3 regions of the Streptomyces sp. GbtcB7 genome follow, and region 3 is predicted to be linked to each of the others. Evidence: riboswitches for the same ligand, from Rfam matches in the RefSeq annotation. Region 3 holds a riboswitch; each other region holds the start of a gene.

What was found. A riboswitch is a leader RNA that binds a small molecule or an ion and turns the genes downstream of it on or off. The one in region 3 is predicted to bind cyclic di-AMP.
Positions count from the first base shown of each region.
Region 1: linked by a shared signal. The riboswitch ahead of KVT44_RS42405 (C40 family peptidase) and the one ahead of KVT44_RS04775 (M23 family metallopeptidase) in region 3 are both predicted to bind cyclic di-AMP.
Region 2: linked by a shared signal. The riboswitch ahead of KVT44_RS37700 (M23 family metallopeptidase) and the one ahead of KVT44_RS04775 (M23 family metallopeptidase) in region 3 are both predicted to bind cyclic di-AMP.

Region 1 is NZ_JAGXJM010000036.1:19,854-27,295, forward strand. Features, by position in the region: gene pcrA (DNA helicase PcrA) at 1-877, opposite strand, end outside; cyclic di-AMP (ydaO/yuaA leader) riboswitch at 1,193-1,365, shown strand; gene KVT44_RS42405 (C40 family peptidase) at 1,373-2,542, shown strand; gene KVT44_RS42410 (tellurite resistance/C4-dicarboxylate transporter family protein) at 2,638-3,612, shown strand; gene KVT44_RS42415 (hypothetical protein) at 3,693-4,046, opposite strand; gene KVT44_RS42420 (C40 family peptidase) at 4,458-5,549, shown strand; gene KVT44_RS42425 (hypothetical protein) at 5,687-6,319, shown strand; gene KVT44_RS42430 (response regulator transcription factor) at 6,342-7,229, opposite strand; gene KVT44_RS42435 (ATP-binding protein) at 7,226-7,442, opposite strand, start outside.
Region 2 is NZ_JAGXJM010000028.1:137,084-144,525, reverse strand. Features, by position in the region: gene KVT44_RS37705 (hypothetical protein) at 1-469, opposite strand, end outside; gene KVT44_RS37700 (M23 family metallopeptidase) at 713-1,690, opposite strand; cyclic di-AMP (ydaO/yuaA leader) riboswitch at 1,693-1,851, opposite strand; gene KVT44_RS37695 (alpha-galactosidase) at 2,153-4,222, opposite strand; gene KVT44_RS37690 (tyrosine-protein phosphatase) at 4,405-5,202, shown strand; gene KVT44_RS37685 (DUF6126 family protein) at 5,226-5,342, opposite strand; gene KVT44_RS37680 (helix-turn-helix domain-containing protein) at 5,402-6,055, opposite strand; gene KVT44_RS37675 (aspartate aminotransferase family protein) at 6,209-7,442, opposite strand, start outside.
Region 3 is NZ_JAGXJM010000002.1:436,078-443,519, reverse strand. Features, by position in the region: gene KVT44_RS04790 (DNA topoisomerase (ATP-hydrolyzing) subunit A) at 1-1,619, opposite strand, end outside; gene KVT44_RS04785 (pitrilysin family protein) at 1,899-3,239, shown strand; gene KVT44_RS04780 (pitrilysin family protein) at 3,236-4,624, shown strand; cyclic di-AMP (ydaO/yuaA leader) riboswitch at 4,931-5,091, shown strand; gene KVT44_RS04775 (M23 family metallopeptidase) at 5,104-5,868, shown strand; gene KVT44_RS04770 (GntR family transcriptional regulator) at 6,081-6,776, shown strand; gene KVT44_RS04765 (HPr family phosphocarrier protein) at 6,959-7,240, opposite strand; gene KVT44_RS04760 (bifunctional GNAT family N-acetyltransferase/acetate--CoA ligase family protein) at 7,419-7,442, shown strand, end outside.

The DNA of each region.
Region 1 (7,442 bases), on a different contig from region 3:
ACTGCGCGTGGTTCGTGTCCTGGTACTCGTCGACCAGGACGTGGCGGAAGCGGCGCCGGTAGTGCTCGGCGACGTCCGGGAAGGCGCGCAGCAGGTTGACCGTGGTCATGATCAGGTCGTCGAAGTCGAGCGCGTTGGCCTCGCGCAGCCGCGACTGGTACATCGCGTAGGCCTGGGCGAGGGTCTTCTCGAAGCCGTCGGCGGCCTGGGCGGCGAAGTCCTCCTCGTCGATCAGCTCGTTCTTCAGGTTCGAGATCTTGGCGCTGAAGGACTTGGGCGGGAAGCGCTTGGGATCGAGATCCAGATCACGGCAGACGAGCGCCATCAGCCGCTTGCTGTCGGCGGCGTCGTAGATCGAGAACGAGGAGGTGAAGCCGAACTTCTTGCTCTCGCGGCGCAGGATTCGCACACACGCGCTGTGGAAGGTCATCACCCACATCGCGTTCGCGCGCGGGCCGACGAGCTGCTCGACGCGCTCCTTCATCTCGCCCGCGGCCTTGTTCGTGAAGGTGATCGCGAGGATCTGGCCGGGGTGGACATGGCGCTCGCCCAGCAGATGGGCGATGCGGTGGGTGAGCACCCGGGTCTTGCCGGAGCCCGCGCCGGCCACGATGAGCAGCGGGGAGCCGGAGTGCACCACGGCCGCGCGCTGGTTCTCGTTCAACCCGTCCAGCAGGGCCGCCGGGTCCACGGCGGGGCGGTGCGCGCCGTCGCGGTAGTAGGCGTCCCGGCTCGCGGGCACGTCGAAGCGGCCGCCGAACAGGTCGTCCGGAAGCGGCTCCGGCGCCCCGTCCTCGGGCGGCGGCGGGGGCTCTTCCTCGTGGGCCCCGGAAGGCTGGAGGTCCGCCAGAAAGCTGTCATCAAAGAGGCTGCTCATCGCTCTCCGAGTCTAGGCGGCCCCACTGACAACCCGCGGCCACCCTGGAAACCCGACCGGTTTTTCCGCGACCGCGCATGATCGCTTTCCGTGACCGCGCATGATCTCTTTCCGTCGCCCTTTCCGCCGCGGACGCCGTCACCGTTCAGGATCGTTTCATTACGGTCAGCCACAGTCAGTCCCGATCAATGGCCCTCAGGATCAAGGTCACAAAAATGTATCGGGCATATCGCACATCAAACTTCACAGAACACTTATGAGTTGGCTAGCGTGCCGGGCAGGCCGCTCGACCCAACCGGCGAACATCGCCGGGCCGTGCGGCCTCCGCCGAGTCCGGTGCGCCGTACGGCAGCCGGAGCCGGGGACCCAACCGACCTTGGGGTGAATCGGTCCAACTGTCCGCTGGGACAAGGACCGTAGGGCAAACCTTCCGGAATCACCCGCCCGAACCCGACAGCTAACTCGGTAGGCGGAAGACGGAAGGAGTCGCCTCTCTTGGCGTCGCATCGCAAGTGGAGTCCTACGGGTACGCGCATAGCGGGTATACGGACCCCCGCCCTCGCCACGGCGGCCCTCACCTCCGTGGCCCTGCTCTCCCAGACGGCGAACGCCGCGCCCTCGGCCGACTCCAAGCCGAGCATCGAAGAGGTCGAGAAGAAGGTAGACGACCTCTACCACCAGGCCGAGGCGGCGACCGAGAAGTACAACGCGACCAGGGAGAAGACCGCGCAGCAGCGCAAGCGCGTCGACTCCCTCCTCGACGACGTGGCCCAGCGCACCGAGAAGCTCAACACCGCGCGCGAGGAGCTGGGTTCGTTCGCCGCGGCGCAGTACCGCACCGGTGCCTCCGCCCCCGACACCGCGACCCTCCTGCTGGCCGACAATCCGCAGGACTACTTCGACCAGACCCAGCTGATGGACCGGCTGACCAGCCGCCAGAAGGTGGCCGTCGACGACTACATCACCGAGCAGGCCGCCACCACCAAGAAGCGCGCGGAGGCCTCCCAGAGCCTGCAGACGCTCACCACGACGCAGAGCGCGCTGAAGACGTCCAAGGCCGACGTGCAGCGCAAGCTCGCCGAGGCGCGCGACCTGCTCTCGAAGCTGACCGCCGAGGAGAAGGCGCGGCTCGCGGCGATCGAGAAGAAGAAGCAGGAAGCGGCCGACCGCAAGGCGGCTGAGCTGGCGCAGCAGCAGGCCGCGGCGGAGAAGAAGGCCCAGGAGGCGGCCGCCCAGCAGCAGACGACCTCCGCGACCACCGGCACCACCGGGACCACCGGGAGTTCGGCCACCGACTCCTCGTACACCGCCAAGGCCGACAAGGCCCTCGCCTTCGCCCGCACCCAGATCGGCAAGCCGTACGTCTGGGGCGCGACCGGGCCCGGCTCCTACGACTGCTCCGGCCTCACCCAGGCCGCCTGGAAGGCCGCGGGCGTCGATCTCCCGCGTACCACCTGGGACCAGGTCAACGCGGGCACGACGGTGCCGCTCTCCGACATCAAGCCCGGTGACCTCGTCTTCTTCTACGACGACATCAGCCACGTCGGCCTCTACATCGGCAACGGCATGATGATCCACGCCCCCAAGCCGGGCGCGTACGTCCGCGAGGAGTCGATCTTCTACGGCGGCGAGTCGATCATCCACAGCGTGGTGCGTCCGGCCTAACGCCTCGACGCCCGCCGCGCGCGCGTGGGGCTCATCGAGCTCCACGCGCGCGTGGCCCGCCGCCAACCCGCTCGAAGGTCCTTAGCATCGGGCCCATGTCAGCCATCTCCCCGCCCGGCACCCGGTGGACCGGCCTGCGCACCTGGTGGGCGCAGAGTCCGCCGGGCGCCGGAGCCGCGATCCTGGCCACCGGCATCATCTCGATCGGGCTGGAGCAGACCGGCTACGAGATCCTGTCCCGGATCGTGCTGGCCCTCGCGGCCGTCGGCTGGCTCGGGCTCGCCGCGGCCTTCGTCGTACGGCTGCTGCGGGAGCGGGAGCGATGGCTGACGGAGGCCGGTACACCGAGCGCGCTCACCGCGGTCGCGGCGACCACCGTGCTCGGCACGCGGCTGGTCACGCTGGGGTGGGAGGTGTCGGCCGAGGCCCTGCTCGCCCTGTCGGCGGCGCTCTGGCCGGGGCTGCTCCTCCTGGTCGTACGGCAATGGCGGCCCCGCATGCCCGGAGCGGTGTTCCTCGGCTGTGTGGCCACGCAGGGGCTCGCGGTGCTGGGCGCGACGCTCGCCGCCGCGACGCACACGGACTGGCTCGCGCACACCGCGCTGGTGCTGTTCTGGCTGGGGCTCGTGCTCTACGCGGCGGCGCTGTTCTACTTCGACTACCGCGAGGTCGCCACGGGCGCCGGGGACCAGTGGGTCGCGGGCGGCGCGCTCGCCATCTCGGCGCTGGCGGGGTCGAAGCTGATCCTCGCGTACCAGGCGAACATCTACCTGTGGAACAACGACGACAACGGCGTGCTGCGCTGGGTGACCGAGGCGCTGCTCGTGCTCGTCCTCGGCTCGTACTGCGTGCTGGCCGTGGCGGAGGCCCTGTGGCCCCGACCGCGCTACGACGTGCTGCGCTGGGCGACCGTGTTCCCGCTGGGGATGACGGCGGTGGCGGCGCTGTCGGTCGCGGCCGCCATCGGCGTCGGTTGGCTCAGGGGGCTCGGGCAGGTGCTGCTGTGGATCTCGGTCGCGGCGTGGCTGGCGGTGGCGGCCGTAGCGGTCAGGCGTCCGCGGGAGCCGTAGCGGTCAGGCGTCTGGAAGCCGCCGTGACCGTCGGGTGTCCGGAAGCGCCGTAGCCGTCCGTGGGGGCCTTCGGGGGGCCGTCAGGTCCAGAGCACCGCGATGAAGATGTTCGCGGTCGTGAGGAGCCCTACGAGCCCGAACAGGCCCTTGTCCACCTTCTCGTCGTCCCGCTTCACATAGACGAGTCCGAGGATCACGATCAGCAGGGCGAGCTTCACGCCGATCTTGATGGTGTTGACCGAGTGGTCGTCGGCCTGGTTGAGGCCGACGAGGGCGACGCCCGTGACCAGCATGGTCAGCGCGCCGTGCAGCATGGCGGGGACGAACCGGGCGGTGCCCTGGCCCATCGCCTTCATCTGGGTGAGGAAACCGCCGAGGAGCGAGGCGATGCCGATGATGTGCAGGCCGACGAAGAGATGGATGAGTACGTCCATGGAGCCGGAGCCTAATCGGCGGCCCTGACCCCTCTTGTCACCGGCCCACCCCCTGTAGACCCGTACCACCTGGGAACCACCGATTGTCCCGGAACCGCCCCATCGGTCATCACACCGCGTGAAGTCGACCGCGCCGGGCCGGGATCACGGTCACATACGGTCGCCCCGCGATCCAGTGGCGCCACTTCCGTACATGACGTTACCGGGACATCACTCTCAGGTTTAGCGTCCTCCACCAGGTGACCGGCTCCCCACCGCCGCCCGGGCCAGGGGCGGCAGCCGGACACCACCGCCGAGAAAGGTCCGGCGGCGGCCCGCTCCCCCTGTGTGGGCCGCCGCCGGACGTGTCCCCATTGACCGCGCTCGTACCCGGCGGTCGTAGGCAAGTCCCCGGGAAGGATGTGGGCCCTCGTGGCAGCGCACCGAAAGCCCAGACAGCGCTCGCTCGGTGGAAACACGGCCCGCACCGCCGCGACCATCGCCCTCGCGGGCGCGGCCACGGCGACGGGCTTCGACGGGACGGGGCACGCGGACCCGCAGCTGTCGCCGGCACAGGTGAAGGCCAAGGTGGACAAGTTGTACGAGGAGGCGGAGGTCGCCACCCAGAAGTACGACGGCGCGAAGGACAAGGCCGACAAGGCCGAGCAGCGGCTGAACGCGCTGCGCGACGAGGCGGCGCGCAAGGAGGACCGGCTCAACACGGCTCGGGACGCGCTGGGTTCGATCGCCGCCGCGCAGTACCGCAGCGGAGGCCTGGACCCCGCGCTGCAACTCGCGCTCTCCGACGACCCCGACCAGTACCTGGAAGGGGCCGCGTTCGCCGAGCGGGCCGGCAGCCGGCAGGCGGAGGCCGTGGCCCGGGTGCGCAAGCAGCTGCGGGAGATCGAGCAGCTGCGCGGGGCCGCGCATGTCGAGCTGGCCTCGCTCAAGTCGCGTCAGGCGGAGCTGAAGCGGGCCAAGAAGACGATCACCGGGAAGCTGGACACGGCGCGGCAGCTGCTGTCACGGCTCACCGACGAGCAGCGCGCGCAGCTCGGGGACCTGGGAGCGGCCGGGGGCGCCGGGGGTACGGGAAGCGCCGGGCAGCGCGCCTCGCGCTCCGCCGTGCGGGACCTCGGCCCGGTGTCGTCGCCCGGCTCCGTCGCGGCACCCAACTCGCGTGCGGCGGAGGCCGTCGCGTACGCCTACGGGAAGCTCGGCAGCCCCTACGTCTGGGGCGCCACCGGGCCCGACGCCTTCGACTGCTCGGGCCTGGCACAGGCCGCGTACCGCGCCGCGGGCATCTCGCTGCCGCGCACGACGTACGCGCAGATCAACGCCGGACACCGGGTCTCGCGGTCCGAACTCCGCCCCGGTGACCTGGTGTTCTTCTACTCGGGAATCAGCCATGTGGGCATCTACGTCGGAAACGGCCAGATGATCCATGCCCCGAACCCGTCGGCGCCCGTGCGGCTGGCGCCGGTCGACGAGATGCCGTTCGCCGGGGCCACCCGAGTGGCGTGAAAGACGCGTGGGCGACCGCGGTGTGGTGCGGACGGAGAAGTGGATCACGGTAGCGTCGGCGCGGACTCTGTTTCCGTCGTCATCGCTCCGTCGTCCCGTCGTCGCTCCGTCGTCGCTCCGTCGTCCGAGAGGTTCTGATGCCCGGCTCTCTGCTGCCGCCTCCGCCGCCGCCCGCGCACATCAGGACCTGGCCGGACCGCGCCGCGCTGCTGGCCGACCGGGGGCAGGCGCTGGAGGAGCTGCGCAGGCGGAGCCTCGGGGTGCACCGGGTCCTGCTGCTCTGGCTGCTGGCGCTCGCGGCGATCGTCGGCTGGGCGCTGCTGGTGCTGCCGCTGCGACAACTCGAGCAGCGCGACCCCACCGGTTTCGTCCTGGGCCCGCTCTTCGCCCTGCTGGGCCTGGCCGCGCTCGCCCCGACCGTCGTCGCCGTCGCCCTCTCCGTCCGCCGGGACCATCACATACACCGACTGCTGGACGCCTGGTCCGAGTTGGACCGGCACCCCGCGACCGACTCCCGGCTCCGCTCCCCCGGCCTCAGCCTCTTCTGGCTGCTCTCCTCGCTCGGCGTCTGCGCGATCGGTGCCTGGACGTCCTTCACGGCGGCCGCGCGGGCCGAGCCCGGCCACCCCCTGTACAGCGATGTCGTCCAGGGCATGGGCATCGGTCTGATCCTGTGGCTGACCGGCCTCATCGGCATCGTGAAGGCCGTACGTCACTACCGCTGGGCGCTACGGATACTGGGCCGGGCGCCCGACGCGGAACACCGGTAGGCAACCCTCTCGACGCGATCGGCTAGACCAGCCGGCGCGCGGTGGCCCATCGGGTCAGCTCGTGCCGGTTCGACAGCTGGAGCTTCCTGAGAACCGCCGAGACGTGCGACTCGACCGTCTTCACCGAGATGAACAACTGCTTGGCGATCTCCTTGTAGGCGTAGCCGCGGGCGATGAGACGCAGGACCTCGCGCTCGCGCTGGGTGAGACGGTCGAGGTCCTCGTCGACGGGCGGGGCGTCGGTGGAGGCGAACGCGTCCAGGACGAATCCGGCCAGGCGGGGCGAGAAGACCGCGTCGCCGTCCTGGACGCGGAAGATGGAGTCCACCAGGTCCGTGCCGGTGATGGTCTTGGTGACGTACCCACGGGCGCCGCCGCGGATCACACCGATGACGTCCTCCGCGGCGTCCGACACGGAGAGCGCGAGGAAACGGACCGGCTGCCGGGCGTCGGCCATCAACGGGGCGCAGCGGCGCAGTACTTCGACACCGCCGCCGCCGGGCAGATGGACGTCGAGCAGGACGACCTCGGGCCGGGTGGCCGTGATGACCGTGACCGCCTGGTCGACGTCCGCGGCCTCGCCGACCACCTCGACGCCGGTCCGCTCGGTCTCTCCGATCTCGGCCTGTACTCCCGTACGGAACATGCGGTGGTCGTCGACGAGCACGACCCGCACACGGCGTCCGCCCGCGGCAGCAGTCGCGTGGGGGCCGACGGCGGTCGCACTCGTGGGCGCGCCCACACCGGCGACGGACTCGGCGGCCGACCCGGTGGTCGACCCGGTGGCCGACCCGGTGGTCGACCCGGTCGCGGCCTCAGCCCCGGCGCCCGCCCCGGCCGCACCCACGGCGGCATCCTCCAGCCCGTTCGATGCCGGGGTCTGCCCGGTCGGTCCGTTCACGTCGCTCATGACGTCTTCTCCGCCCTTTCCATCTCCAGCTCGACCTCCGTGCCGCCGTCCGGCACCGCGCGCAGTCGCGCCGTGCCGCCGTTGCGCTCCATGCGGCCGATGATCGATTCTCTGACGCCCATGCGGTCGGCGGGTATCCCGTCGAGGTCGAAGCCGGGACCACGGTCGCGGACGGACACGAAGACCGTCCTGCCCTCGACTTCGGCGTAGACC
Region 2 (7,442 bases), on a different contig from region 3:
CGACGAGTTCATAGCGTCCGTCGCCGTCGAGGTCGCCGGGCCAGGCGTGTTGCACGGTGTATCCGTCGGCGGCGGCCAGCGGAATCTCGGCGTAGCCCCGCGCGAGGTCGAGCGCCGCCGAACTCGGCTTCCGCTCATGGCCGTTGACGAGGGCACGCACGGTGTAGGTGCCGGTGCCCCGGCTGTCGTCCTGATACGTGGTCGACCGGGTGACCGGCGCCTGGTTGAGCCGCCGTCCGCCCTTGTACACGTTGAACGCGATCGCGTCCCCGTACCTCGCGTACTCCGTGCCGAGTAACCGCCAGCTCAGGAGGGTGCCCTTGCCCGAGGAGACGGCGACCAGGCCGCGGTCCAGGTTCTCCACGATCCGGCGCGGCGGCGGATGCTGTTCGGCGGCGTGCGAGGGCGCGGCGACCGGACCGGCCAGCAGCGCGGCGGCGGTGACGACGCCGAGTCTTCGAGGTCTCACGATGGCGTGCTCCTTGCGGTGGCGACGACGGCCGCGATGCCGCCGCCGAAGGCATGGAAAGCGCTTACGGAGATCACTGTGGAGTCACTCTCGCACCGTGTCGAGACCTCGTGCGCCGGTGCCACAAGACCGCAATGTGCCGATCATGAAAGGACCACGCCGGGACGCGTGGAGAAAAAACCGAGGGCCGGACCCCGCGATCGCGGGGTCCGGCCCTCGAAGACGTGAGAGGCGCGGCGGGCGTCAGCCGACGGCGACACCGTGCGAGCGCAGGTACGCGACCGGGTCCACGTCCGAGCCGTAGTTCGGGGTGGTGCGGATCTCGAAGTGCAGGTGCGGACCGGTGACGTTGCCGGTCGCGCCGGAGAGGCCGATCTGCTGGCCCTCGGTCACGGTCTGGCCCGCCGAGACGGACAGGGCGGACAGGTGGGCGTACTGCGAGTACCGGCCGTCGGCGTGCTGGATGACGACCTGGTTGCCGTACGCGCCGCCCCAGCCGGCCGATACGACGGTGCCGGCGGCTACGGCCTTGACGGTGGTGCCGGTCGGGACCACGAAGTCCACGCCGGTGTGGTAGCCGCTGGACCACATACTGCCGGCGACCTTGTAGCCGGTGCCGATGGTGGCGCCCTCTACCGGCAGGGTGTAACCGGTGTTGGTGGCGGCGGTGGCCCGGGGCGCGGCGGCCTGGGTCTTGGGCGCGTCCGCCGCGCCGGACGACTCGGTGGCCGACTGCGCCGACGACCGCGTGGACGTCTTGGCGGACGACTGCGTGGACGGCTTGGTCGACGGCTTGGCGTCGTCGGTCGACGCGGCCCTCTCGCCGATCGTGAGCTTCAGGCCGGGGTGGATCAGCGAGGGGTCGCTGCCGATGGCCTGGCGATTGTCGGAGTAGAGCTTCTGCCAGCCGCCGCTGAGGTGCTGCCGCTCGGCGATCTTGGCGAGCCAGTCGCCGACCTTCACCGAATAGGTCTTCGTCGAGGCCGTGGAGGTCGTCGCGGTCTTTTCCGAAACCGTCGCGGACTTTTGAGAAACCGTCGCGCCGGAAATAGTCGCGGTCTTTTCCGGAGTGGACGAAACCGCGGCCGTAGGCGTCACGGCATGGGCACCGGCGGCCCCCATCAGCGGCAGCGCGAGCGCGGCCCCACCGGTTCCGGCCACGGCGATCGAGCGGGAGAAACGCTGGGACTTGGGTCGGCGGTGCTTACCCTTCGCGGGCATGAAGAATTCCTCTCCGGCGCCTGCGAGGTGAGCTGTCGGGTGCGGGCTGGAGATGCCCGGCCACGCTGCTGCGCGGCTATACCCCTAGCCGTTCCGGAGACCGGAACAGGCGTGGTACCTGTGGGTCCCCCGCTCCTGCCGGTTACCGGTGGGTGTGCGGATACCGGGCGGCGGCAGGATTGGGCGTCCGTCCGGATTGAGGGCGAACGTAAGCGAGATGGGGGCGCATCGCCAACCATGTGGCTTTTCCGTGCGCGTGCCTTTCTTGATCCATGCCGGAATTCCGGTCACCCTCCGTGGACAATGATCTCCCCCGCCTCTCAATCCGCCCGGAAATTCGGGCGGATCGAGAAAGCGGGCCCGCAACGCATCGTCACGAATATGACGCTGCTCACGCACGTCACACCACGGTCCCTCATTCCAGGGCCAGTTGGAATTAAGGCATCAATAAGGACAGAACGCTCACATGCGACGCAGTCGGATAACTGTCGCATCGAAGTCCCCGCGCAGCCCCGTCCGCAGCCCGTGATGCAACAGCACCGCACCTCGGTGCACTTCGCCCGTTTCACGGCATTCGTACGCCGCGCTCGGATCGAGCCCGCGCAACCGGAGCGGGGCGACCGGCTCGCCGTGACGCTGCGCCTGGAGCAGGGCGAGGACGACGGTCTCGTCGCCGTGGACGTACTGCACGGCGCTCAGCGCGCCCTCCGGAGGTCGCAGCCGGTAGAGGTCGCCGCGCTGCACGACCGGCCTGATCTCCTTGTAGAGGTCCACCCACTCCCGCGCCTCGACGAGCTCCGCCTCGCTCCAGTCGGCCAGGTCACCGCCGACCCCGAGTACCCCGGCCATGGCGCTCACGAACCGGAAGCGCAGCGAGCTGATCCGACCGTTGAGCTGCGCGTTCGGACTGTCCGTGACCCAGGCGGCCATGATCCGGGCCGGGTGGATCTGGCTGAAGCCGTGTTGGATGGCGAGCCGGTCGAGCGGGTCGGTGTTGTCGGAGGTCCACACCTGGTCCGTACGCGCCATGACGCCGAGGTCGATCCGGCCGCCGCCGCCCGAGCAGGACTCGAAGGCGACCCCGGGGTGCTCGGCGCGCAGCCGGTCCAGGAGCCCGTACAGGGCCTCCACGTGCTCGACCCACAGCTTCTGCGGGTACGGCTCACCAGGCCAACCGGCGTCCGTGAAGCAGCGGTTGAAGTCCCACTTCACATAGTCGATCGGGGCGCTCGAGAGCAGAGTGTCGAGCTGCTCCCACAGGTACTCCTGGACATCCGGACGGGCGAGGTTGAGTACGAGCTGGTTGCGGAACTCCGTCCTGGTCCGCCCCGGCTGGAACTGCACCCAGTCGGGGTGCGCGCGGTACAGCTCGCTGTCCGGATTGACCATCTCCGGCTCGACCCAGATCCCGAACTGCATGCCGAGCGCGTGCACGTCGTCGGCGAGCGGCTTCAGCCCCTGCGGGAAGCGGTCCGGGTTGGGGGTCCAGTCGCCGAGCCCGGCGCGGTCGCTCGTCCGTGCGCCGAACCAGCCGTCGTCGACGACGAACAGCTCGACGCCCATCTCCGCGGCCCGCCGGGCCAGCTCCCGCTGCCGTTCCTCGGAGATGTCGAAGTGGGTGGCCTCCCAGGAGTTGAAGAGCACCGGCCGGTCCTGGTCCGCGTCCGGGATCACGAACGCCCGCTGGTACGCGTGCCATGTCCGGCTCGCCGCGCCGAAGCCGCCGTCGCTCCACAGCCCCGCGAAGACGGGGGTGGTGAACGACTCCCCCGGCTCCAGACGCAACAGTCCGGAGTCGTCGTACCCCGCGCCCCCGGAGATCTGCACGCGCGCGTCGGGGAGTTGGGCCACGCAGATGCGCCACGAGCCCGACCAGCCGAGCGCGCACCCGTAGACCTCGCCGCTCTCCTCACTCGCCCCGCTGTCCAGCGCGACCCACGGCAGGTGCTGGTGCCCGGTGTGCCCGCGGCGGCTGCCGATGACCTTCTCACCGTAGGTGAGGGGGGAGCGCGCGAGCCGGGACTCGGCCGCCCACCGCCCGTGCAGCTGGGAGAGGCGCCAACCGTCGCGCTCGGGCAGCGTCCAGGTCGCGGAGTCCGCGCGCAGCAACTCCAGGGAAGGTCCTTCGTTGGCCAGGGTCACCCAGCGCTCGACGACGTGGCCGCGCATCCGGTAGTGCAGGGTGATGCCGAGCCCGTCGTCCGCGAAGCGCAGCCGCAGTTCGTCACCGCCGGCCTCGTACGCCTCGAAACGCCATTCGGTGCCGCGCCGCTCCCGCGTCCGCACGGACAGCGCCGGGCGTACGAAGCGGGGGCCGCCCTCGACGGGGTACTCCTCGCGCCCGTCGAGCCGGGACTCGAAGGGCCGGTACGGCGGGCCGGGCAGGGCGGCCAGCGACTCGGCGTCGGCGAGGGTGATCCGTGGCCCCCAGTGGAGATGGAGCAGTTCGTCGAGGTCGGTCAGCCGTAGTGCGTAGCTGCTCGTGGGACCCGAAAGAAGCCACGTACGACCATCTTCGCCGATTTCGATCATCAAACCCTCACAGATTCGAACAGCCGCACTCAATCACCAACATCATCAACGGCGTCTCACCCGGGAGGCAACGGCTGTGGACAACTTCATTGCCTGAGGAACCCATGTCGTATCGTCGAAAGCGCGATTCCCGTCGGCGAGCGTCGCCGAGCAGCGCCGGCGGTCCAATGGGAGGAGCCCCCGTGACGCAGCAGGTCCCGTCGACCGAGCCGGAGCTGGCCGGAGTGCGCAACTTCCGAGACGTGGGCGGCCTGCCCACCGTGGACGGCCGGCGGGTGCGCTACGGACGGCTGTTCCGCAGTGGTCATCTCGCGCACGCCACGGAGGAGGACGCCGCGTTCCTCTCCTCTCTCGGGCTGCACACGATCTTCGACTTCCGCAATGCCGCGGACCAGAAGCTGGAGGGGCCGGACGTCGAGCTGCCGGGTGTACGGAACGTGAACCTTCCGCTCACCGACCCCGCCGACGGCGGCGAGTTCTGGAAGATGGTCCGCGACGGCGACGTCGAACAGCTGCGCGGGCACCTCGGCGACGGCAAGGCGGCGAACCGGATGATCGGTTCCTACCGCACGATCGTCAAGGAGCGCACGGCCGAGCACTCGCACGTGCTGCACGCCCTGGCGGAGGACAGCGTGCCCGCGCTGATGCACTGCGCGGCGGGCAAGGACCGCGCGGGCCTCTCCATAGCCGTGACGCTCCTCGCCCTCGACGTCGAGCGCGACGCGATCGTGGCCGACTACCTGGAGTCGAACGCGACCCACCGCCGCTACAAGGTGCGCCGCAACGGCTCCTCGGAGACGGCCCGCTCCCCCGAGGTCATGGAGCTGCTCAGCCCTCTGTTCGACGCCCGCGCCGAGTACCTGACCGCGGCCTTCGAGACGATCGAGGAGACCTGGGGCGGCATCGACGCCTACCTGGAGCGGGGGCTGGGGGTCACGCCCGAGCAGCGGGAGCGGCTGCGCGAGCGCCTGCTGGACTGAACCCTGTCGGCCTGAACCCTGGGCTACTGGTTCTGCCCGCCCAGCTCGAACAGCAGATAGATGAAGGCCGCGAAAATGTGGCCGACGGCGATGTAGATGAAGAGGCGTACCCACAGGGCGCGGGGGAACTTCTCGACCATGCGCCGCCGAGTGGCGGGGTCGGCGGATTCCGTGGGCTCCGGGGGTTGCGTGGATTCCGTCATGACAGCTCTCCCATGGTCGGGTGTCCTGCCGCCGGGCCGAGGCACAGCGCGGCGGTGGGGCTCTGCAGCAGGGTGTGTACGAAGAGGAGTTCGGCCCCCGACTGATCGGCGGCCGCGATGCGGTGCGGGGTCAGCGAGTCGAAGTGCGCGCTGTCCCCGGGCGCGAGCACCTGGGCGGTGTCCCCGAGGCGCAGCCGCAGCCGCCCCTGGAGGACGTAGAGCCACTCCTCGCCGGGGTGGACGCGCACGATGTCGCCCTGCGAGCCGTAGGGGACGTGCACCCGCAGGGCCTGCATTCCGCGGCCCGGGGCACCGGCCTGCCAGTAGGTCCAGCCGCCCGCCTTCGTCGGCTCCATGTCGGCGGCCCGGACGATCGCGTCCCGTTCGGCGACCGTCTCGCCCAGCAGCTCCGAGACCGTCGTACCGTAGATACGAGCGAGTGCGAGCAGCATCGGCAGCGAGGGCTGGCGCTGTCCCGTCTCCAGTCGGGAGAGGTGAGCAGCCGAAAGGCCGGCGGCGCGGGCCGCGGCCTCCAGGGTCAGCGAGGCCCGGCGGCGCAGCGCACGCAGCTGCGGTGCGACGGCGGGCAGCGCCTCGGCTGCTGCGGACTCGGGCGGCGTGGCGGCCGCCCCCGACTCGACAGGGCTCATGCCCTCCATTGAGCCGCATCCTTGCCTCTCGGGCAAATTTCTTGCCTCAGAGGCAAAACCACCAGCCCTGGTCGAGGCGGGCCCGTACTTCGAACCCGCCCCGATCCGGGCGGGCCCTGCTTCGAGCCCGCCCCGCCTCTTCGTGCCGCAGGGCTAGCGGTTGGCGACCGCCTGCTTGACCAGGGTCTTTCCGAAGTCCCACATCAGGCCGCCGCCGCTGTGCGCGTCGTCCATCACGGCGGTGAAGGCCTCCACGAACCGGTCCACGTCCCGTTCGCCGATGATCAGCGGCGGGATCAGCTTGATCACCTCCAGGTGGTCGCCGGAGACCTGGGTGAGGATGCGGTGCCGCTGGAGCAGCGGGACGACGACCATCTGCGCGAACAGGCCCTTGCGCGCGGCCTGCAGCATGGTCCAACGACTGCGCAGCTTGAGCGACTTGGGCCGACCGAACTCGATGCCGATCATCAGGCCCCGGCCGCGTACGTCGCTCAGCAGCTCGTACTTGTCGATGAGCGCCGCGAGCCGGGATCTGAGTTGTTCTCCCGTGGCCCGGGCGTTCGCGACGATCTGTTCGTTCTCCATCACGGAGAGCACGGCGAGGCCCGCCGCCATGGCCTGCGCGTTCGAGCCGAAGCTCGCCGAGTGCACGAGGACCCGGTCCATGGACGAGTAGACCTTCTTGAAGATCCAGTCCCTGCCGAGCGTCGCGCCGACCGGCACATAGCCGCCGGACAGCGCCTTCGCCACGCACACCAGGTCCGGTTCGACGCCCTCCTCGTGCTGGTAGGCGTAGAAGTCCCCGGTCCGCCCGAGGCCCGTCTGCACCTCGTCCGCGATGAGCAGCGCCTTGTGCCGGTGCAGCAGCTCCTGCGCGGCACGCAGATATCCGGGTGGGGCCTCGTGCACGCCCTTGCCCTGGATGGGCTCGACGATCAGCCCGGCGACATCCCCCTTCTTCAGCTCCCGGGCCAGAGCGTCCAGGTCACCGAGGGGAACGGCGGTGTCGGGCAGCAGCGGGGCGAAGCCGTCGCGGAAGCCGTCCTCGCCGTTGACGGACAGCGAGCCGGTGGTCAGCCCGTGGAAGGCGTGGGAGCAGTAGAGGATCCTCGGCCTCCCGGTGGCGTACCGGGCGAACTTGAGCGCGGTCTCCACCGCCTCCGTACCGCTGTTGCCGAAGAACACCCGGTCCAGGTGGGGACTGTGGGCGAGCAGCCTCTCGGCGAGGAGCCCGGGCAGCGGCTGGCAGTCGAAGCGGGTGAGGTCGGCGAGCGAGGCGTCCAGGACGTCGTGCAGCGCCTTGCGGACGACGGGGTGGTGGCGGCCCAGGCCCATCACCCCGAACCCGGCGAGCATGTCCAGGTAGTCGTTGCCGTCCGCGTCCCAG
Region 3 (7,442 bases):
TCCCCGAAGGGGTCGCCGTTGGCCGTACGGGCCAGCAGGCCCGTCGAGGACAGCAGCACCCGGCACGGGTCGTCGGCCACCTGGAGCGAGACCGTCGCGGTGGGGGTGCCCGCGGACTCCAGAAGCACCGTGCGCCGGTCGGTGCCGAACTTCTTGGCGACCGCGGCCAGTTCTCCGGAGACCAGCTTGCGCAGCTCGGCGTCCGAGTCGAGGATGCCGGTCAGCTCGTCGATCTCGCCGTTGAGCCGGTCGCGCTCCGACTCCAGCTCGATGCGGTCGAACCTGGTCAGGCGGCGAAGCGGCGTGTCCAGGATGTACTGCGTCTGGATCTCGGAGAGCGAGAAGTGCTCGATCAGGCGCTCCTTCGCCTGCGCCGAGTTGTCGCTGGAGCGGATGAGGCGGATGACCTCGTCGATGTCCAGGAGGGCGACGAGGAGGCCCTCGACCAGGTGGAGACGGTCGCGCTTCTTGCTGCGGCGGAACTCACTGCGGCGGCGCACGACGTTGAAGCGGTGGTCGAGATAGACCTCGAGGAGCTCCTTGAGGCCCAGGGTGAGCGGCTGACCGTCCACCAACGCCACGTTGTTGATGCCGAAGGACTCCTCCATCGGCGTCAGCTTGTAGAGCTGCTCCAGGACCGCTTCCGGCACGAAGCCGTTCTTGATCTCGATGACCAGGCGCAGTCCGTGCGAGCGGTCGGTGAGGTCCTTGACGTCGGCGATGCCCTGGAGCTTCTTGGCGTTGACCAGGTCCTTGATCTTGCTGATCACCTTCTCCGGGCCGACGGTGAAGGGCAGTTCGGTGACGACGAGGCCCTTGCGGCGCGCCGTGACGTCCTCCACCGACACCGTGGCGCGGATCTTGAAGGTGCCGCGGCCCGACTCGTAGGCGTCCCTGATCCCGGTCAGGCCGACGATCCGGCCGCCCGTGGGCAGGTCGGGGCCCGGCACGTACTTCATCAGCGTGTCCAGGTCGGCGCCCGGATAGCGGATCAGGTGGCGGGCGGCCGCGATGACCTCGCCGAGGTTGTGCGGCGGCATGTTCGTCGCCATACCGACGGCGATCCCGGACGAGCCGTTGACCAGCAGGTTCGGGTACGCCGCCGGGAGGACGTCGGGCTCCTGCTCCTGGCCGTCGTAGTTCGGCGTGAAATCGACCGTGTCCTCGTCGATGGACTCGGTCATCAGTGACGTGGCGTCGGCCATCCGGCACTCGGTGTAACGCATGGCGGCCGGCGGGTCGTCATTGCCGAGCGAACCGAAGTTGCCGTGGCCGTCGACCAGCGGCAGGCGCATGGAGAACGGCTGGGCCAGGCGCACGAGTGCGTCGTAGATCGACGCGTCGCCGTGCGGGTGGAGCTTACCCATGACCTCGCCGACGACGCGGGCGCACTTCACATAGCCGCGGTCGGGGCGCAGCCCCATCTCGTTCATCTGGTACACGATGCGGCGGTGCACGGGCTTGAGGCCGTCACGGGCGTCCGGCAGGGCTCGCGAATAGATGACCGAGTACGCGTATTCGAGGAAGGAGCCCTGCATCTCGTCCACGACGTCGATGTCGAGGATCTTCTCCTCGTACGAGTCGTCGGGCGGCGGGGTCTTCGTGCTGCGGCGGGCCATCGCTGCTGCGGCTCCTTCACAGTCTCTGCCGGGGCATGAACGGGTTCTGACGCGCACCATTGTGGACCGCCGCACTGACAACGCCGACCGCGACCCGTCCATAGAGGCTCCACGGAGCCGCGTTCCGCTCGCTCACGGTGAACGGAAGTCCGGCCTCCCACCTCAGGAATTCTCGCTCTCGGCGTACGAGGTGCGGGAACTTCGCCACCTGTCGGCGCGCTTGCATACAGTGGCAGGACCGGCAGGAATTCTGCAGTTTCCGCGATCGAAGGGACGTACATGCCCATGGGTCACACGGCCACAGCTGAGGCAGGCTCCGGCGGCCTGACAGCGACCGAGCACCGCCTGGCCAACGGCCTGCGCGTGGTGCTCTCCGAGGACCATCTGACCCCGGTCGCGGCGGTGTGCCTCTGGTACGACGTCGGCTCACGGCACGAGGTCAAGGGCCGTACCGGCCTTGCTCACCTTTTCGAGCACCTGATGTTCCAGGGCTCCGGCCAGGTGAAGGGCAACGGCCACTTCGAACTGGTGCAGGGCGCGGGCGGCTCCTTGAACGGAACGACCAGCTTCGAGCGCACCAACTACTTCGAGACGATGCCCGCCCACCAGCTGGAGCTCGCCCTCTGGCTGGAGGCCGACCGCATGGGCTCGCTGCTGGCCGCACTCGACGACGAGTCCATGGAGAACCAGCGGGACGTCGTCAAGAACGAGCGCCGCCAGCGTTACGACAACGTGCCCTACGGCACCGCCTTCGAGAAGCTGACCGCGCTCGCCTACCCCGAGGGCCACCCGTACCACCACACCCCGATCGGGTCGATGGCGGACCTGGACGCGGCGACCCTGGAGGACGCCCGCGCCTTCTTCCGCACCTACTACGCGCCGAACAACGCGGTGCTCTCCGTGGTCGGGGACATCGACCCGCGGCAGACGCTCGCCTGGATCGAGAAGTACTTCGGCTCCATCCCCGGGCACGACGGCAAGCCCGCCCCGCGCGACGGCTCGCTGCCCGAGGTCATCGGCGAGCAGCTGCGCGAGGTCGTCGAGGAGGAGGTCCCGGCGCGCGCCCTGATGGCCGCCTACCGGCTCCCGGAGGACGGCACGCGCGCGGCCGACGCGGCCGACGTGGCGCTCACCATCCTCGGCGGCGGCGAGTCGTCCCGGCTCTACAACCGGCTCGTACGCCGCGACCGCACCGCCGTCGCGGCCGGGTTCGGCCTGCTGCGGCTCGCCGGAGCGCCCTCCCTGGGCTGGCTGGACGTGAAGACGTCCGGTGACGTCGAGGTCCCGGTGATCGAGTCCGCCGTCGACGCGGAGCTCGCCCGGTTCGCCGAGGAGGGCCCCACGGACGAGGAGATGGAGCGCGCCCAGGCCCAGTTGGAGCGCGAGTGGCTGGACCGGCTCGGCACGGTCGCGGGCCGCGCCGACGAACTGTGCCGGTACGCCGTCCTGTTCGGCGACCCGCAACTCGCCCTGACGGCCGTACAGCGCGTCCTGGACATCACGGCCGAGGAGGTCCAGGAGGTCGCCAAGGCCCGCCTGCGCCCCGACAACCGCGCGGTGCTCGTGTACGAGCCGGTCGCCGCCGACACCACCGAAGAGGACGAGGAGGCGGCGAAGTGACCGAGCTCGCCACCATGGACTTCCACCCGCAGCCCCAGGCGGGTCAGCCCAAGCCCTGGGCCTTCCCGGCGCCCGAGCGCGGCACGCTGGACAACGGCCTGACCGTGCTCCGCTGCCACCGCCCCGGCCAGCAGGTCGTCGCCGTCGAGGTGCTGCTCGCCGCGCCGCTGGAGGCCGAGCCCGCGGGCCTCGACGGCGTCGCCACGATCATGGCGCGCGCCTTCTCCGAGGGCACCGACAAGCTCTCCGCCGAGGAGTTCGCCGCCGAGCTGGAGCGCTGCGGCGCCACCCTCGACGCGCACGCCGACCACCCCGGCGTACGGCTGTCGCTCGAAGTGCCCGTCTCGCGCCTGCCCAAGGCGCTCGGGCTGCTCGCCGACGCCCTGAGGGCACCGGCGTTCGCGGAGAGCGAGGTCGAGCGGCTGGTGCGCAACCGGCTCGACGAGATCCCGCACGAGACGGCCAACCCGGCCCGGCGTGCCGCCAAGGAGCTCTCCAAGGAGCTGTTCCCGGCGACCTCGCGCATGTCGCGCCCGCGCCAGGGCACCGAGGAGACCGTCCAGAAGATCGACTCGGCGGCCGTACGCGCCTTCTTCGACAAGCACGTACGTCCCGCCACGTCCGTCGCCGTGATCGTCGGCGACCTGACCGGTGTCGACCTCGACGCGCTGCTCGCCGAGACGCTCGGCGACTGGACCGGTTCGTCCGCCGAGCCGCGCCCCGTGCCGTCAGTGGCCGCCGACGACACCGGCCGTGTGATCATCGTGGACCGCCCCGGCGCGGTCCAGACGCAGCTGCTCATCGGCCGTGTCGGCGCCGACCGGCACGACCGTGTGTGGCCCGCCCAGGTGCTCGGCACGTACTGCCTCGGCGGCACCCTCACCTCGCGCCTGGACCGCGTCCTGCGCGAGGAAAAGGGCTACACCTACGGTGTGCGGGCGTTCGGCCAGGTCCTGCGCGCCGCGCCGGACGGAACCGGTATCGCGATGCTCGCCATCAGCGGCTCCGTGGACACCCCGAACACCGGCCCCGCGCTCGACGACCTCTGGAAGGTACTGCGCACCCTCGCGGCAGAGGGCCTGACGGACGCCGAGCGCGACATCGCCGTACAGAACCTGGTGGGGGTGGCGCCCCTCAAGTTCGAGACCGCGGCGGCCGTCGCGGGCACGCTCGCGGACCAGGTCGAGCAGTACCTGCCGGACGACTACCAGGCGACGCTGTACCAGCAGCTCGCCGCGACCGGCACCGTGGAGGCCACCGCGGCCGCCGTGAGCGCCTTCCCGGTGGACCGTCTGGTGACCGTCCTGGTCGGCGACGCCGCGCAGATCCGGGAGCCCGTCAAGGCCCTCGGAATCGGTGAAGTGACCGTCGTTTCGGCGGAGTAGAGGTTCACGGAGTAGAGGTTCAGCGGCTCAGTGGGGGCCGGCTGTAAGCCGAGCCGCACGCGGAGCGGACGAGCGTGACTCCGTAGGGCCCGGGTGACTGAAGAGTCGCCCGGGCCCCTTTTTGATCGGATTTCCGCTCGGGTTCTCGCTCGGACTTCATCCCCAAGATGTCCGTATTGGTAGGGAGGTTGCCTGTCTGCCCTGTGGCATGCACTACAAAAGCCGTGATCCGTTTGTTGATTGAAAGACGCCCCGTCTAGCGTCGGTGCGGCTGTTCGTCAGGCAGTGCGCCGCGCCCGCGGCACCGGACAGTCATCGCCGAGTCCCCGTACGGCGCGAGCCAGGGGAGCCGGGGACCCACACGTAGTCCCTGGGGTGAATCGGACGCCCTCCCTGGAGGGGGTCCGTAGGAGACCTTCCTGCTCCGAACCCGTCAGCTAACCCGGTAGGCGAGAGGGAAGGAAAGGATCAGCCCCTACATGGCGTTCACCTGTGGCCCCGGGAAACACCGCCGTCCGAGCCGCGTGAAGCGCTCCACCACGAACGCTGTCGGCGTCGCCGCGCTCACCACCACCGGTGTCATCGGAACCCTGGCCGCCCCGGCACTCGCCGCGGACGCCTCCGTCGAGCAGACCGGGCTGACCCAGGCCGTCACCCTCGGCGACAACGTCGCCGCCCAGATCGACGCGCAGGCCGCCGCCCAGCAGCGCGCCGCCGACGAGGCAGCCGCGCGCAAGAAGGCCGAAGAAGCCGCGCGCAAGAGGGCCGCCGAGGAGGCGAAGAAGGAGCGCGAGGCCAAGGAGCGTGCCGCCCGCGCCGCCGAGCGCAAGCGCCTCAACACCTTCGTCCTGCCGATCACCGGCTCGTACATCTCCACCGGCTACAAGACCGGCGGCAGCCTCTGGTCCTCCGGCAGCCACACGGGCGTCGACTTCCACGCCGCCTCCGGGACCTCGGTCCACGCGGTCGGCTCCGGCACGGTCGTCACGGCCGGCTGGGGTGGCGCGTACGGCAACCAGATCGTCCTGAAGATGCACGACGGCACCTACACGATGTACGGCCACCTGTCGTCCATCGGTGTCTCCGTGGGGCAGACGGTCACCCCGGGCCAGCAGATCGGCCTCTCCGGCTCGACCGGGAACACCACGGGGCCGCACCTCCACTTCGAGGCCCGTACGACGGCGGAGTACGGCTCCGACATGGACCCGGTCGCCTATCTCCGCTCGCACGGCGTGAACGTCTGACGCTCGCACACCCCGAACGTCTGACGACCGGCGTCAACACTTCCGAAGCCCCGGCTCCCTCCAGCCGGGGCTTCGTCGTTTCGAACGACTGTCTGTCCAAAAAATATCCATGGATTCCGGCCCGCCATCGGAAATTCCGGTTCTCTGCAATAGAGTCACTGAACAAGCGTCAATCGACCGCGTTTCGCGGGGATTAAGGCGGAGGTCCGGTCATGCGCATTCCCGCGCACTCGGTATGCACGGCGATCCGTGACGACATCGTCGCGGGTGTCTACGAGCGCGGCAGCCGGCTCACCGAGGAACTGCTCGCGCGACGCTATGGCGTCTCGCGGGTCCCCGTGCGCGAGGCCCTGCGCACGCTGGAGGCCGAGGGCTTCGTCGTCACCCGTCGGCACGCGGGCGCGTGCGTCGCGGAGCCCACCGAGCAGGAGGCCGCGGACCTGCTCGAGATGCGCATGCTCCTGGAGCCGCTGGGCGCCGCGAGGGCCGCTCAGCGGCGCACCGAGGCCCACCTCAAGGTGCTTCGAGGCCTGGTCAGACTGGGTCAGGAGCGGGCCAGGAGGGGGAACAGCGAGGATCTGCGCTCGCTCGGCGGCTGGTTCCACGAGACTCTCGCGCAGGCCTCCGGGAGCCCCGCGCTGACCTCCACGCTGGCCCAGCTGCGGCACAAGATCGCCTGGATGTACGCGGTCGAGGCGCCGGCCAATCCGGCGGAGTCCTGGGCGGAGCACGGCGGGATCGTGGACGCGGTGGCGCGCGGCGACAGCGAGCGGGCGCGGGCCGTCACGGCGCTGCACGCCGAGCGTGCGACGGTCGCTCACCGGCTGCGTTTTCCCGGTGGGGGAGATCGTCCGGAACGTGTGAGGACTTCGCAACATCCCGTAAACATGACGGGCGTGCGTCATTAACACCGGCGCCGTATACAAAGAGGGGTAATTCGCGGGGGATTATTTCTGCTGCCCGCAATTGGAAAAAGCGAAGGGCCCGCCCGATGTTTTCAGGCGAGCCCTTCGAATGCGCGCGGGGCGGGTCTTTTGGTGCGAAGGCCACTCCCGCCATCAATTGAGGAACCCCGCTCGGAGGCTCTTTCTCAGACGGTCTCGGGGAGCTCCTCGAGACCCTCCGCCACCAGCTTCGCCAGCCGGTCGAGCGCGGCGTCCGCGCCCTCGGCGTCCGAGGCGAGGACGATCTCCTCGCCGCCCTGGGCGCCCAGGCCGAGGACCGCCAGCATGGAGGCCGCGTTGACGGGGTTGCCCTCCGCCTTGGCGATCGTCACGGGGATACCGGAGGCCGTGGCCGCCCGGACGAAGATGGAGGCGGGACGGGCGTGGAGGCCCTCGGCCCAGCCGACGTTGACGCGGCGCTCAGCCATGTGATGCTGCCCTTCAGGTGTTCAGGGTTGTCTAGACCAGTGTTCCACAACGTGAAGCGAGTCCGGGCAGGGTGTTGTTCCCGTCCCGAACTCCGCGTCGGATCCCGGCCTGGATCCGACTTCGGTGCCCCTAGCCTGCCTCGCGCCGTTGTCGGACGCGAGCCGTACTCTGGGGCCCATGCAGACCTCGTCGGACCGGCAC